2 regions of the Rhizobium sp. 05N49 genome follow, and region 2 is predicted to be linked to the other one. Evidence: predicted binding sites of a transcription regulator. Region 2 holds the regulator's gene; the other holds the start of a gene.
The links. The regulator LexA, encoded in region 2, represses DNA repair genes until DNA is damaged. The targets are predictions, from matches to a motif close to TGTTCNNNNTGTGTTCNG.
Positions count from the first base shown of each region.

Region 1: the regulator LexA is predicted to act here: its motif matches at 5,964-5,981, upstream of AC1DF8_RS02420 (ATP-dependent helicase).

Region 1 is NZ_JBFTME010000001.1:464,211-472,239, reverse strand. It holds gene AC1DF8_RS02450 (AzlC family ABC transporter permease) at 1-554, opposite strand, end outside; gene AC1DF8_RS02445 (DUF2164 domain-containing protein) at 689-940, shown strand; gene pncA (bifunctional nicotinamidase/pyrazinamidase) at 993-1,616, opposite strand; gene AC1DF8_RS02435 (GNAT family N-acetyltransferase) at 1,824-2,333, opposite strand; gene AC1DF8_RS02430 (hypothetical protein) at 2,330-2,656, opposite strand; gene AC1DF8_RS02425 (EF-hand domain-containing protein) at 2,773-3,267, opposite strand; gene AC1DF8_RS02420 (ATP-dependent helicase) at 3,429-5,921, opposite strand; gene AC1DF8_RS02415 (hypothetical protein) at 6,094-6,372, shown strand; gene AC1DF8_RS02410 (YoaK family protein) at 6,382-7,059, opposite strand; gene AC1DF8_RS02405 (glyoxalase) at 7,090-7,971, opposite strand; gene AC1DF8_RS02400 (alpha/beta fold hydrolase) at 8,011-8,029, opposite strand, start outside.
Region 2 is NZ_JBFTME010000006.1:363,630-371,658, forward strand. It holds gene eno (phosphopyruvate hydratase) at 1-329, opposite strand, end outside; gene AC1DF8_RS15390 (methyl-accepting chemotaxis protein) at 804-2,615, shown strand; gene kdsA (3-deoxy-8-phosphooctulonate synthase) at 2,629-3,477, opposite strand; gene AC1DF8_RS15400 (VOC family protein) at 3,474-4,361, opposite strand; gene lexA (transcriptional repressor LexA) at 4,557-5,282, shown strand; gene AC1DF8_RS15410 (ComEC/Rec2 family competence protein) at 5,263-7,689, opposite strand; partial or broken gene AC1DF8_RS15415 (citrate/2-methylcitrate synthase) at 7,980-8,029, shown strand, end outside.

The DNA.
Region 1 (8,029 bases), on a different contig from region 2:
AGGAAATTGTCGCGTTTGCGGAAGCCGAGCACGATGCCGAGGAAATAGGTCGGCAGCAGGATATCGAGGCCGATCGTCTTGGGATCGCCTATAAGGGTACCGAGCATGCCACCGATGAGGCTGATCAGAACCCAGGGGATGTAGATGATGATGCCGAAGCCGAGATACCAGGTGAAGGTAACCGGCGTCCCGGCCTCGCCGCGCTTGACGGTTTCGGCAAATTGCGGATCGACCAGCAGGAAGAAGGTGAAGAACTTCTGCAGCGCGGTGAAGTGCCTGATGTAGCGGGCAATCGCTGCTGAATAGAGCACGTGGCGGAAATTGACGGCGAGGATGGAGAGAACGATCACCCAAGCCTGCACATTGTGGCCGAAAAGCTCGATACCGACCAGCTGGCTGGCGCCTGCATAGACGGAGGCGCTCATGAAAGTAAGTTCTGATAGCGACATGCCCTGCTCGGCGGCAAGGGCGCCGAACAACGCTCCGAACGGGGCAGAGGCGAGCGCCACGGGAAAGCCGCCCCGCAACCCTTCGACAAAGTCGGCGCGATTCATGGGATTACGTCCTGTTGGAATTGAAATTTCCCTCTATGGTGTCTCACCTGCGGCGGCAATTGAATTTCCTTGATTCACCAATCGATTTTGCTGAAGCGTTACCGGTTTACGTCACCGGCGAGGCGAGGGAGACAATGAAGAAGATCGAATTTTCCAAGGAAGAAAAGGCGGAGATCGTTTCGCAGATCCGCCAATATTTCGATCGCGAACTCGACCCGATCGGCGTGCTGCCGGCCGAATTCCTGCTGGAATTCTTCGCCGAAAAGATCGGACCCTATTTCTATAATCGCGGGCTCAGAGATGCGCACGCCGCCTTCGTGAAGAAGATGGAGGATTTCGGCGAAGAGATTTATCTGCTGGAGCGTGAGGAAGGGACGAAAGACTGAACAAGCCGTAGTTTGCGCATGTCTTTATCCCAAAAGCATTGCGCGGCCTGCGTCAGGCGAGAATATCGGCGCTCTTGACGATATCGATGCCGTGCCCACGCATCTCGTCGATCGCAGCAGCCACACCCTCGGGCGAGATGCCACGGCTCGCGTCCTCGATGAGACGGACCTTGACGCCGGGAATGAGTTCCAGTGCATCGAGTGCAGAGAATTTGACGCAATAGTCGGTTGCCAGCCCGCAGACATCGAGCTCCGTCACACCCTGATCGACCAGGAAATCGGCCAGGCCTGTCAGGGCATGCTGATCGTTGTCGCGGAAGGCGGAATAGCTGTCGACGTTCCTGTTTTCGCCCTTCTGCTGGATAAGGTCGATTTGAGCCGAGTGGAGTTTGGGATGCAGCTCGGCGTCGCGCGTATATTGCACGCAGTGATCTGGCCACAACATCTGCGGCTTGCCGGAGAGTTCGCCTATCTCGAAAGGTTGCTTGTCAGGATGCGAGGAGGCGAAACTTCCGTGATCGGCGGGATGCCAATCCTGCGAGGCGACGATAAGATCGTATTTGCCGCTGTCGATGAGGCTGTTGGCGACGGGGACGACTTCGTCGCCTTCGAGAACCGGCAGGTTGCCTCCGGGGCAGAAGCCATTCTGAATATCGACAAGCAGCAGCGCCTTCATCAAGCTATCCCTTACGCATATCGCATCGCAAAATGCCAATCACATTCGGCGCAATCAACTAGTGGATTTCCGGGGGGCCGGGCGCAAGTCCTATTTCTAGTATGAAGAGTGGCAAATCGCTGCATCAACGTATTTTTCTGTTGCCGTTCGCGCTTTACGCGAAAGCGGCAAGTATTTCGCGTTTTATATTAGGATTTATGCATGCGGCTATGGAGCCGGATGCCTGAAAACCAGATCATCGGGATCTCCGTCCTGACGCGCTGCCGTTGCATCCGGCACGGCGCCCAGCCGCTCGGCCAGCCGGATCGACCTCACATTGGGGCGGGCGATATAGCTCACCAGTGTCGTCAGGCCGCGCACAGCAAAGGCCCAATCGCGCAAGGCAACGGCTGCCTCATAGGCATAACCCTTACCCTCGGCCTGCGGATAGACGAGCCAGCCGAGTTCCTTTTCAGGAAACAGCGGGCCGTGATTGATGCCGACCTGGCCGAGGCATTGCCCCGTAACCCGATCCTCCATCATCAGGGCGCCGTGGCCTTCAAGCGTCCAGAGCGCGACATCGTGGCAGAACATGCCCCAGGCGGCCTTGGTCGAATGCGGACCGCCCATGTAGAGGGCGCGGTCGGAGATCATCAGCGCATGATAGTCCGGCCAGTCTGCCATGACGGGAGCCCGCAGGATCAATCGTTCGGTGTGAAGGGTCGGTATGGTCGTCATCGGATGTCGTGTGCCTGCGTGGACCTGGATTGAAGGTAAGTCGCAATTGCATCCACGGTTTGAATCGCGGCATCTTGAATCACGTCACTAACAGGTCCGAGGCCCATTTTGATGACGACGATCTCTTCTAGGTAAGCAGCGACTGCCGCGGGCATCGAGCCGTGAAGGAGCATATTGGCGGCGTGTAGAAGATAGGAATCGTATTCGCTGGTGGCGGTCGTTCGCCATGCCGGATCATCTACTTGCCTGATGCCGATCGGATCCCAGTGATCCCAGCCAATCCGGCGCAGTATTTTCATATCAACTGTTGAATGATCAGCCATTTCTGCAGCCTCTCCGATAAATCAGGCCCGCGCAAGCAGCGGCGAAGGGAGAAGTCTGCGACCTCGTAAAGCGTTTGGCCCAATCAGCGAGGCTCCCCCGGCGGAGCCTCATTGCATCAGGCCGTCTTGTCGCTCTCGCCGGTGGCTACGGGCGAGTTACCATAGGTCGTCTGGTATGCGCGAAGCGCGGTCTGCATGTCGGTCAGGACTTTGGCCATCAGGCCGCCGTCCTGATCGTCACCGCCGGCGGCGGCAATCTTCTGCGGATCGGCGGAAAGAAGTTCCGATGTGGTCAACTTGCCGTCGCCATTCGCATCCAGGGCAGCGAGCGCACCCTTGGAGTCATCACCGTTGTCATCGGTGCCGGCCTTGTTGTCGTCGTCCGTCTTCTGGAGCGAGAGCATGAGCGCCAGGATATCGGCTGCGATCTTCTGAACGACATCGGAGCCGGACGAATCGTCATCTCCGGCGGACGAGGGGTTGGTGGACGAGGACTTTGAAGCGGCGGCAAGCTCGTCCGCAGAGACGACGCCGTCACCGTTCTTGTCGAGAGGATTGAGAGGGGCTTGGTACTGGGTCAGCGTGCTGCCCAGAGCTGAAACACTGGTCACTTGAACCTCCTTTGAAGGTCTTGTGAAGCCTGCCTTTCATGGGCGGGCAATGACCGGGCTAAGCCTGATCGCGAGTCGGGTCAAAGCGGCGTTTTGTCATCTGGAGAAGCGCGTTCGGCTGCGCGTGTGATTCCCGACCACACGCCAAGGAAGGTGAGCGGTCAGACCCGCTCCACAAATCCGTCGAGCACCCGCTTCTGGCCGGCGCGATCGAAATCGATCGTCAGCTTGTTGCCTTCGATGCCGGATATGGAGCCGTTGCCGAACTTGATGTGGAAGACTCGATCGCCGAGAGCGAAGCGTGAGGGTTCGGTGGCTGTGGATTTCGCCACCAGTTCGCCCTCGATCGTGCGGCCGCGCGGGCCGCTTTCGCCGTAGCCGATGCGCTCCACGGCGTGGCCGGAGCGGGTGCCCCAGTTGTCGCGGGTGGCGTCGGTCTTGTTGGCCTGGGCGCGTTTCCAGCCGGGCGTGGAATAGGAATTGGCGAAGGGGTCGGCCTTGTCGAAGCGGGACTGGCCATAACCGCCGCCGCGGCCGTAGCCACCGTAATTCTGCTCCATCTCGGCCACTTCCACATGGGTTTCGGGCAGCTCGTCGAGGAAACGCGAGGGGATGGTCGATTGCCAGAGGCCGTGGATGCGGCGGTTCGAGACGAACCAGATGTGGCAGCGGTGCTTGGCGCGGGTGATGCCGACATAGGCGAGGCGGCGTTCTTCCTCGAGGCCGGCGCGGCCGGACTCATCGAGGGAGCGCTGATGCGGGAAGAGGCCTTCCTCCCAGCCGGGCAGGAAGACGGTGTCGAATTCCAGACCCTTGGCCGAGTGCAGCGTCATGATGGAGACGGCGTCGAGATTTTCGTTGGTCTCGGCATCCATGACGAGGGAGACGTGCTCGAGGAAGCCGCGCATGGATTCGAAGCTGTCCATCGAGCGGATGAGTTCCTTGAGGTTTTCAAGGCGACCCGGCGCTTCGGCGCTCTTGTCGTTCTTCCACATGTCGGTATAGCCCGACTCTTCGAGGATCTGCTCGGCAAGCTCGGTATGCGGTGTGTTTTCAAGCAGTTCCTGCCAGCGGCGGAAAGATTGAATCACGTCGAAAAGGGCCTTGCGGGCCTTCGGCTTCAGCTCGTCCGTTTCGATCATGTCGGCAGCAGCGGCCAGCATCGGGATATCGCGGGCGCGGGCATAATCATGAAGCGCGCGTACCGTCGTATCGCCGAGGCCGCGTTTGGGCGTGTTGATGATGCGCTCGAAGGCGAGGTCGTCGGCCGACTGCGAGACCAGGCGGAAATAGGCCATGGCATCGCGGATCTCGAGGCGCTCGTAGAAGCGCGGGCCCCCGATGACGCGGTAGTTCAGCCCGAGGGTGACAAAGCGGTCTTCGAATTCGCGCATCTGGAAGGAGGCGCGCACCAGGATCGCCATGTCGTTCAGCAGATGCTTCTTGCCGTCGGCATCGCCGCGCTGCAGGCGCTCGATTTCCTCGCCAATGGCGCGGGCTTCCTCCTCCGAATCCCAGGAGGCGTGCACCTGCACCTTGACGTCGTCAGGATCGGAGCGGTCGGTGAAGAGCGTCTTGCCGAGGCGGCCTTCATTGTGGGTGATGAGATGGGCGGCGGCACCGAGGATATGGGCCGTCGAGCGGTAGTTGCGCTCCAGCTTGATGACCTTGGCGCCGGGGAAATCCTTTTCGAAGCGCAGGATATTGTCCACCTCAGCGCCACGCCAGCCATAGATCGACTGGTCGTCGTCGCCAACGCAGCAGACATTCTGTGGCTCGCCCTTGGCGCGCTGGGCGAGAAGCCGCAGCCACATGTACTGGGCGGTGTTGGTGTCCTGGTACTCGTCGACGAGGATGTAGCGGAACTTCTGGTGATATTCCTTCAAGAGGTCCGGCTGCTTGCGGAAGATCGCGATCGGATGCATCAGGAGATCGCCGAAATCGCAGGCGTTCAGCGTCGACAGGCGGTTCTGATAGGCGAAATAGAGATCGCGGCCGCGGCCATTGGCAAAAGCGCGCGCATCTCCCTCAGGAATATCGGCAGGGCCGAGGCCCTTGTTTTTCCAGGTATCGATCATGCCGGCGAACTGCTTGGCCGGCCAGCGCTTGTCGTCGAGGCCTTCGGCCTGGATCAGCTGCTTGATGAGGCGGACCACATCATCTGTATCGAGGATGGTGAAATCGGAGCGCAGGCCGACGAGCTCGGCATGGCGGCGCAGGAGCTTGACGCCGATCGAGTGGAAGGTGCCGAGCCAGGGCATGCCTTCGACGGCGCCGCCGACGAGAAGGGCGATACGTTCCTTCATCTCGCGGGCGGCCTTGTTGGTGAAGGTCACGGCGAGGATCTGCGAGGGGAAGGCGCGACCGGTCTGGAGGATATGGGCGATGCGGGTGGTCAGCACGCGCGTCTTGCCGGTGCCGGCGCCGGCGAGCACGAGGACCGGGCCTTCCAGCGTCTCGACCGCTTCGCGCTGTTCCGGGTTCAGGCCGGCGAGGTAGTCGGGGCGGCCGCCATCGCGGGCTGCCATGGCGCGGGCGGCAATGCCGCCGCCGGCGGCGGGCGCCCTTGCTGGAGCGGCAGGCTGTTGCGGCTTGCGCGGCGCATCGCCCGGTTCCTCGTCGAAGAAGGGCATATCGTCGAAACTATTGCTCATGGCGCGTAATGTAGTGATTCGGGAAGGAAAGACCAGAAAAGATGTTCTGCTTTCATTCCCAGCGGCTGCGCTATCCTCAGCAGGTTTGGTTGCCCGGTCGGGAAGCCTGCGCAGGAGTTGTGGTCCTCCTGGACCTCAACTATGGTTTCGCGCCAGCCATCGGGAGAGCCATATGCATGTCATCGCCATTCTTGCCAATCTCATCCTGCTGATCGCCGTTGTCGCGCTGATCGCGGCGAATGGTTTGCCGGACAGTGGTGAAGGCCTCGGAACCGTCCTCGCCGCGATCGTGTCTCCCGTGTTGAGCACGATCGCCTTGCTGCGCCGTAATGGATCGGTTGCTGAACTCATTTCGCTTGAGATTCGGGCACGCAAGGCGACGCTGCGACAGCGAATTGCCGTGGCTGAGGCTGCGACCGCCGGCAGCGGCATCAGCGGCATCAGCGGCTAAGGGCCGTTCTCAGGCAGCCTTCGGCCCGGCAAAGGCCAGGCAGACCGACACCAGGGCAAAGAGCGGTGGTAGCGCCAGGCACCAGATGCCGACGGTAGCAAAGAGCAGGGCGGCCAGGCCGCAGCCGAGCGCGAAAGCGGCCACTGCAATTGCCATGCGCGACAGGCGGCCTTTCACTGTCTTTGCCTGATCTCCTGACATGCCATGGGCGAGATCGCCGAGATCGATCATGATCTGCGTCGTCGTGCCGGTCATCAGCGTGCTCGGCGGTGACGCGCCGAGATGGATGCGGTGAGCGGCGTTCTGGACCGCCATGGCGATGACGAGCAGCATGCCGGTTGCGACCAACGGCAGGCCATCCGGATTGGTGAAGGGCGAAAGCCAGATGGCGCAGGCGCCGCCAGCGATCAGGAACAATAGCTTGATGACGAGCAGGATGCGCAAACCCTTCTCGTCACCGGCGGGTACCTTGTAGGTGAGGTAGCGCAGCAGGAGGATCGTCAGGCAGAAGACGGGCAGCGCCAGAAGCTTGGCGATGATGCCCGACGTGCCGTGGGTCAGCGCTGCACCAAGGGTGACGAAGTTGCCGGTGACATGGGCGGGAAAGAGACCTCCAAGTGCCAGGAAGCCTGCTGTATCGACATAACCACCGGTAAAGCTCAGAAGCACGGGCAGGGCTGGGCGCATCGGTCTTTTCCCCCTCTGTATATTCGTTCGTCAGTGTGCCGCGACGGCGTGGATTTCGGCAATATAGCCGCCCGGAAATTCCACCATGGCTGCTCGGCGCTCGCCGGACTGATAGGGCTCGACGAGGATTTCAGCACCGCTGTCCCTGGCTTTCTGGAGCGTCGCATCAAGATCGGCCGTCTCATAGCCGGTCATCTCGCGGCCGTAGGGGAAGGGCAGATGGCCGTCGGTGACCAGTACGGTCATGCGGCCGAAGACGGATTCGATGCGCAAGCGGTGAAAGTTCTGATCCGGAAGGCCGATCTCGATACCCGGCGCCTTCTCTTCATCGGAAACGACCCTGCCGTGCGAGAAGGTAAGGAAGGCGTGGGTGAAAGCCGCGGCGCGATCAGCCGACACGTAGACCCGGTTTTCCGGGACTGTCGTGAAGGCCGGATAATTTGGCGCGGTCGTGTGCCAGTAAAGCTGCATGTTGATGCCACCCGGCCACTGGATGACGGCGTCGCGGCCGATCGGGTCGGGGAAGGCTGAGACGATCACATCGGCGCCGGCAGCCTTGGCGGCGGCTACGGCCTTGTCGAGATCGGTGACGAGGTAGCCGGTGCGTTCGCTGCCGAACGGGTAGGGGATCGGCGTCTTGAAGCCGAAGAGCGAGACGGTGCCAACCGGTGTCTGCAGGAGCTGCGACGTGGTGCTGCTTGGCGTCGGCGTCACCGTTGCCGTCACCTGCCTGGTGCTGGTGCCGCCGAAGGTGGCGAGGAAGCTCCTGGCGAAGGCGTCCACGTCGCCAGGGGCGACATAGACATGGGTCGTATCATATTGCGCGCCGACGCCTGATTGTGGCGAGGCGGCAAGGGCCGGAGCGCCGGTCAGACCGAGAAGGGCAACAAGGGCTAACGATAGACGAAGCATGTATGTATCTCCTTCGGCCCGGCCGGCCGCTCTCATGGATTACGCCTTGATGAAGGCG
Region 2 (8,029 bases):
ATGGCGTTGGCGCCGAGGCGCGACTTGTTTGGCGTGCCGTCGAGTTCAATCATGATCTTGTCGATCTGGATCTGGTTTTCAGCATCGATGCCGCCGATCGCGTCGAAGATTTCCGTGTTGGCAGCTTCGACAGCCTTTTCAACACCCTTGCCGAGATAACGCTTGCCGCCATCGCGGACTTCTACGGCTTCGTGCGCGCCGGTCGAAGCACCCGAGGGAACAGCTGCACGGCCCATGCTGCCGTCTTCGAGATAGACGTCGACTTCGACGGTGGGGTTACCACGGCTATCGAGAATCTCGCGGGCGATGATATCGGTAATTGCAGTCATGGTCTCTTCCTGCTCGGTGGGTGGATAAATCGTTTGAAATCGTCTTAATCGAAGGTGCGCAAATTACAATGCCGCAATTTTGCACGTTCAAGCAGCGCATCAGACGTGGCCTATAGCACATTCATGTCAGGGTTTTGAAGGGAACGGCAGTCGTCGGTCAGCATATCCCACCCATCGAAAGATGATAAACAGTCCATCCGGGCAGAATGTTGGCAGGCCGCCACCGTCGATAGCAACCCACGGCTGAAAATCCCTGGAATAGCCCCAATTTTGGACGGTTACATGCCCCTTGATTTCAGCCTTCGGTAACCATCCCGGCTTAATTTTAATACCCGTGTGAGATCCTCAGAAGTCAGTCGTTTCAGCCCTTGGGGCGATACGGAACGGCAGGGATGAAAAGCTGCAGCCTCGCGCCAAAAACAACCAGAACGCGATTTTATCGACTCTCTTGGCGGCATTTCACATGGGGCACAGATGAAACTCAATATTGCACGCAGCCTTGCCATTTTCGGTGCCGTTGTCATCCTCGGACTGGTGACCTCCATCGGCTTGCAGAACTACGCACTCAACATGCTTCGTGTGAACGGGCTGATGTATAAGCAGATCATCTACGGCAAGGATCTTGTCGCCGATATTCTCCCGCCGCCGCTCTATGTCATCGAACCCTACATGCTCGCGCTCGAAGCCGTCGAGCAGCCAGCCTCGGCAAAGGCCAATATCGAACGCATCCAAACGGTTCTGAAGTCGGCTTATGAAGACCGCCGCAAATATTGGTCCGAAACGCCGCTCAGCGCCGATCTCAAGCGCAAGCTTCTCGACAACGTTCTCGTCAAGGGTGACGCGTTCTGGCAGGTCATGAACGAGGAGGCGATACCCGCAATCCTGAAGGGCGACAAGGCCGCCATCGAATCGGCGCTCCCCAAGCTTGCTACGAATTTTCATGTTCACGAAACGGCCGTAAACGAACTCGTGGCGATGGCCAACGCCTTCCAGATGGACGCCGAAAAGCAGGCAGCGGATCAAACGGAACTGCTCTCCGCCGTTACGCTATCGGCCGCCGCGCTTTCCTTCGTGATTATCGTCGTCGGGCTCTACATGTTCCGCCGGCGCGCAATCGTGCCGCTATCGGCGATGCGCGATTATATGGCGGTGCTTGCGAGCGGCGACTATTCCCGCGAAGTTCCCTATGTCAGACGATCCGACGAAATCGGAGAAATGGCGCGCGCGGTCACGGTCTTTCGCGAATCGGCAGAAGAACGCAACGCTATACGCGCGCTGCAGGACGAGGAACGGCAGGTACAGATGCGCCGCGATGCCGAACTGGACGCATCGAAGAGCGTGGAGAATGCCACGCGCCAGCGCGTTATCGAAAGCCTGAGCGCAGGCCTGGAACGTCTCTCACGCGGCGACCTGACCGTGCGTCTCGACGAGCAGTTCGCCAATACTTACGAGAAGCTTCGCGAGACCTTCAACACCAGCATCATCATTCTTTCCGATGCCATGAAAGACATTTATGCCGCCACGAATACGGTCGGCGACAGTTCGCGCGAAATCGCGCTCAGCACCAATGATCTGGCACAGCGCACCGAGAGCCAGGCAGCTTCCCTCGAACAGGCGGCTTCGGCACTGGATCAGATCACGGTCACGGTGAAAAACTCCTCGGAGCGGGCCCATGAAGCCAATGCGATGATGTCAGCCACGAAGGAGAGCGCGGCGCATTCCGCCGAGATTGTTCGTGAAGCAGTGACTGCCATGGAGAAGATCGAGGACTCAGCGGTCAGGATCGGCGATATTATCAACGCCATCGATGAGATCGCCTTTCAGACCAATCTTCTGGCGCTCAACGCGGGTGTCGAGGCAGCACGCGCCGGAGACGCGGGGAAAGGCTTTGCCGTCGTCGCTCAGGAAGTCCGCGAGCTCGCCGGACGCTCCGCCAATCTCGCCAAGGAGATCAAGCTTCTCGTCGAGACGTCGTCGCGACAGGTTTCCGCGGGTGTTGCACTTGTCAACCGTACCGGCGAGGCACTCGGCGATATCGACCGCCAGGTGCTGCAGGTGACGGCGCTGATCGAAGCGATCGTGCGCTCGTCTTCGGAACAGTCGGTCGCGCTCGTCGAGGTCAACGCTGCCGTCAACCGGATGGATCAGGTGACCCAGCAGAATGCATCCATGGTCGAGGAAACGAACGCCGCATGCCAGGAGCTCGGCACCGAGGCGTCCCAGCTCGGGCGCATGCTCTCCCGCTTCGCACTGGAGGAAAAGCGCCCGTCCCGCGCGGCAGCCTGATGCCGCCCGCTGTTCAGGCGGCCTTGGCGATCGCGTCGAAGGCGAGAAGCTTCTCGAGAAGTCGCGGCATGTCCTTGAGGTAGACCATGTTCGGCCCGTCGCAGGGGGCGTTATCAGGATCCTGATGGGTCTCGATAAAGACACCGGCAACGCCGACTGCCACGGCTGCACGGGCCAGCGTCTCCACGAACTGCCGCTCACCTCCGGAGGTTTCCCCCTGCCCGCCAGGCTGCTGGACTGAATGCGTGGCGTCGAAAATGACGGGGGCGCCCGTTGCCGCCATGATCGGCAGTGAACGCATGTCGGAGACCAGCGTATTGTAACCGAAGGACGCACCGCGCTCGCAGAGCAGAATGTTCGGATTGCCGCTCTGGTTCAGCTTGCCGAGCACGTTCTTCATGTCCCAAGGCGCCAGGAACTGGCCCTTCTTGACGTTGATGACGCGGCCGGTCTTGGCAGCCGCGACCAGGAGATCCGTCTGGCGAGACAGAAAGGCTGGTATCTGCAGGATATCGACGACCTTACCCACTTCGGCGCATTGTTCTTCGTTGTGGATGTCGGTCAGAACCGGAATGCCGAGTTCTTTCTTGAGATCGGCGAAAACTTCCAGCCCCTTTTCAAGGCCGACACCGCGTTTGCTCGACAAGGAAGACCGGTTCGCCTTATCGAAGGAGGTCTTGTAGACGAGCCCGATGCCAAGCTTGGCGCAGAGTTCCTTCAATGTGCCGGCAACCATGAACGCATGATCGCGGCTTTCCATTTCGCAAGCGCCAGCAATCAGCGACAGGCGTGAAGCATTGGAGAAGGTGACCTTACCGGCGCCTTCGCCGACCGTCACCACGGAGTTGGTAGTAGAGCTCATGATGTTTCCTCAAAGGCGAAGAGTACGCCCTGGCCGGGCGCAGGCTTCACCAGAATACGGTTACCCTTGCGTGTATAGGTCACCCCGTTAGCAGCCAAATGCGCTTCTGTCACGGCCAGATCGCCGACAGCAAAGCGGATCGCCCGACCGCGCAGACCACGATCGGTATCCGACGTGGCAAGATCGAAATAAGCCTCCAGCCCTTCCGGGGTCATCAGGCTGATCTTTGCGTTTCCGGTGGGCACGTCCAGCCCGAAACTCGTGAGCTCAGTAGATGCGCCTTTTGCCACGGAGCGAACGAACTCACCGAAGGCTGTCGGCTCGGGGGCCGCGAGCGCGATCTCGGCAATGCCTGTGACACCATTGGCATGGGTCTCAAGCGCGGTCCGGTTGGCAGGAAGCGGATTGACGCGTTCGACTGCGAAGAGAAAGAAATCCGGTGCCCGCAGGTCGCCAGCGAAGGCGAGCCGGAAGCCGGCAATATTCTCCGTGCCATCCGGCATTTTAACAGGGCGCTCGAACTGCAGCACAGAACCGGCACTCATACTGTCCTTCACGAATCGAGCATGTTCGTGCTTTGCATCTGCCGTCGCAAAGGCAATCGCGGACAGTCCTTCGCTGCCGCAGCGGAAGCGAAAAGCCTGATTGCGGGCGGTGAACACATTGCCATCGTGTGCTGTCTCCTCGCTCTCTTCGACGCTCGCGACACCCAGGGGCTCCAGATAGGATTTGTCGGCAAAGAAAACGCAGGCATTTTCGGTCCCAAAAGGATGACGGGCATCCGGCGCCACAGTGAAACCAAGCTTGCCCAGTCTTTCGCGGGCAAGGTCGATATCGGTAACCGGCAAAACGAGATGATCGATTGCAAGCGTATCTTGGCTCATTAGGTCCCCTCCAACAGTCACAAGGAGATGTGCTTCAGCAGGTGTTGCGAGACAAGGCCGGGAAGGCCCGGGCGCGAGAAAAATAAAATTCTCACCAGAATGGACAGAAGTTTTACGAAAATTTAGCTACTTGCGGAACACATATGGAACATATAGTGTCCGTTCTGGATTTGTTTCAAGACTGGGGTGCACGCCATGCTTACGCGCAAACAACAGGAACTCCTTCTTTTCATTCACGAAAGGATGAAGGAGTCGGGCGTTCCTCCGTCTTTCGACGAGATGAAGGATGCGCTGGATCTGGCCTCGAAATCCGGTATTCACCGGCTGATCACGGCGCTTGAGGAGCGCGGCTTCATTCGCCGGCTTCCGAACCGGGCACGCGCGCTCGAAGTCATCAAACTGCCGGAGGCCTACAGCCCCAGCCTGCAGCCACGTCGCGGCTTTTCACCGAGCGTCATCGAAGGCAGCCTCGGCAAGCCGCAGCCCGTTGCAGCGCCGGCTCCGGCAAAGCCAGCGCCCGCTGCCGATAACGGCAACTCGGTCTCCGTCCCGGTCATGGGCCGCATCGCTGCCGGTGTGCCAATCTCGGCAATCCAGAACAATACGCATGACATCACCGTTCCTGCCGATATGCTCGGCTCCGGCGAACATTATGCGCTCGAAGTTCGCGGCGACTCGATGATCGAAGCCGGCATCTTCGATGGCGACACCGTCATCATCCGAAATGGCAGCACCGCCAACCCGGGTGATATCGTCGTTGCCCTCGTCGACGACGAGGAAGCAACACTCAAGCGCTTCCGGCGCAAGGGTGCATCGATTGCGCTCGAGGCTGCAAACCCTGCCTATGAGACCCGAATTTTCCCACCGGATCGAGTGAAGGTTCAGGGAAAGCTCGTCGGCCTCATTCGCCGCTATCACTGACCGGTGACTGGCTTGCGTCTGCGAATGTATCGCTGCGCCAGTCATAGGCGCGGTGGCGCATCCAGGGGCGTTGCAATGGGCCGAATGCGGTTGCGACATCGATTCCACTATCTGTGAAGCGAAGCTCGACAGAACCTGACTTGCGCAGCGTCTCGGCGGTAAAGAGCAGCGCGCCGGAACGGCAACGGTCGAAGCGCAATCGGACAGGAGTTACGACAATATCGGCCGTATCGCAGGCCGGCCCCAGATAGGCAGCGTTTTCGATGACAGTCAGTTTCTTTCCATTGCCCAGCAAGGCGGTACACCAGGCGCGCTTTTGGCAAGAGAATCGTGACGTTGGGCTGATGGCGAGTGCCTGCCTCATTGTCTCTCTGGCTTCATTCTGTTGATCGGTTGACAGCTGCAATCTTTTGCCATCGGACACGGTGGGTGTGTTGGTGGCTTGAAGCATAACCGGCTTCTGATGCTCTTCGATGGCAAGTGCCCTCTGCCATTGTTCGAAAATGAAGGCTGGCGGCTTTTCACGGTTTGAAGCCATTGCCTCTCCGTCGATTAGAGCGACCAGGCTGCCGTCTTCCGAGATGGTGACGTCGGGCATCGCTTCTGATGGAAGCAACACAACAGCGAACGTTGAAACAGTGATTATTACGGTTCCGATATGCCGCAACCGGGTTCTGAGCAAGGTCAGCAACAGGAAGCCGAAGACGGCTGCCGGAAAGTACCAGCCGGGTAAGCGGGCAACATCTATATTGCCGCCCCACCCCGCCACCGCCTTTGCAATGGCGATCACCAGGTCGAGCCCGAACCCTGCCACCGGCCATAGCCAGCCATCCAGACCAAAAGGCATCAGCAGCATCGCCAGCATGCCGGCCGGCATGACGATGAATGAAATAACCGGCATGGCCGCGAGATTTGCCGGCAGGCCATAAGCAGTCAGCCGGTGGAAATGTTCGATCGAAAACAGCGCCGTCGAGAACCCACCGATGAGAGACGTCAGGAAAATGCCGCCGAAGAAGCCGCCGACCATGAAGAAAGGTTTCATGATCGGAAGTTTGGCAAAGGCATTTTCCCGCATCGGCCGCCCTTTCCAGAGGTCGTATCCGGCGACCAGGGCAAGTGTTGCGGCGAAAGACATCTGGAAGCTCGGTCCGAGCACTTCCGATGGTGAGACCGCGAGGATCACGAGAGCCGACAGCGCCACGTTTCTGAGGCTGATCGACGGCCGATCGAAGAAGACGGCAACCAGCATGATCGCCATCATGATGAAGGCGCGTTCGGCTGAAACGGCAAAACCCGAGATCAGATAGTAAGCCGTCACCGCAGCGAGTGCACCGGCAGCCGCGATCTTCTTGGTCGGCCACGCCTGCGCAATACCGGGGAACAGGCTGAGAATCACGCGCAGCCCGACAAAGAAGATACCGGCGGAGAGTGCCATATTGAGGCCGGAGATCGCCACGATGTGGGCAAGGCCGGACTGCCGCAGTGCCTCCGTCGTTTCATCCGAGATCGCTCGTCTCTCATCGGTGACAAGTGAAGCGGCAAAGGCCCCGGTGTCGCCCGGCAGAGTGGAGCGGATCCGATCGCCGATGCCGCTTCGCAGGCGGTAGAACCACTCCAGTGCGGCCTCGCCGACAGAGCTCGCTTGTTCCGGCTGTTCTGTAACCTTCTTCGGTGCTCCATAGAAGAAGCCGTTAGCACCGATGCCGTCAAAATAGGCGCTGAAGGCAAAATCGTTGAGGTGAGGAAGCGCGGGTCCTGCCGGAGGCGTCAGACGGGCCCTGCCCTCTATGATATCGCCGAGTTCAAAGGGCCGGGCGGCGCCGCGTACGAGCACAGAGATGCGCTCGGGAGGACGCTTGATTTCGGGGGCATCAGTGCCGGCGACGTCAAGGATATAACGCCAGCGCCCTTCACCATCGCCTTCTCGCCGTTCGACCCGGCCAGTCAGCGTTGTCGTCACGGCTGAATCGAGGATCAGCGTCCTTGCCCGCCATGTTTCGATCTGTGCCGAGAGCATTCCGCCGGCAAAGAGAAGCAGGGCAAGCAGTATTGCCCGCAGTCTCGTCCGGGCGTGGCCGCAGAACACAACGGCACTGAGGAGAACGAGCAGGCAAAGGCCGAGCGAGACCGCCGGAACGTTCGAGGCTGCCAGAAACCAGGTTGCAGCACCCGCACCAAGGAAGACCGGCGAGAAGAGAACGAGGCGACCGTGGCCGGCTTCTTCGGCCGCCATACGCACGGACGACCCGGCGTATTGTTTTGCAACGGTTGCCAATTGCCATCGAAACGGGATCGCAAGCTGCGTCCGAGCCGATAGAGGCACAACGGCGCGCGGCACGACACCAGCAAAATCCATATTTTCATCAATGGATTGCTCGTACCGTTCTCTTGTCTCCAACCCCGTCATAATCGCCTGGACCCGCCCCCGGATACCGTCAGAATGCAACCTCAGATCAAAACGCGCAAACAATAATCGATTGAAATACGAGGAAAATTCACAGGAGCGAAAAAACCAGTCAAATCATGGTGTTCTGCTATGCATTCAGCTCATCGCTGCACTGCCTAAAAGATGATGCCGCGATGCACAAAATGGCATCACGGTAACTTGGCATTAGCTTCCCGATCATATAGCTATCGCTGAGGACGCTTAACTCTTATGGCGCTTTTGCGGCGCCACCGCCACTCCGGAGGATCAGCATGACGGATCAAAGCGCTACAATCAAAATCGGTGAAAAATCAGTCGACCT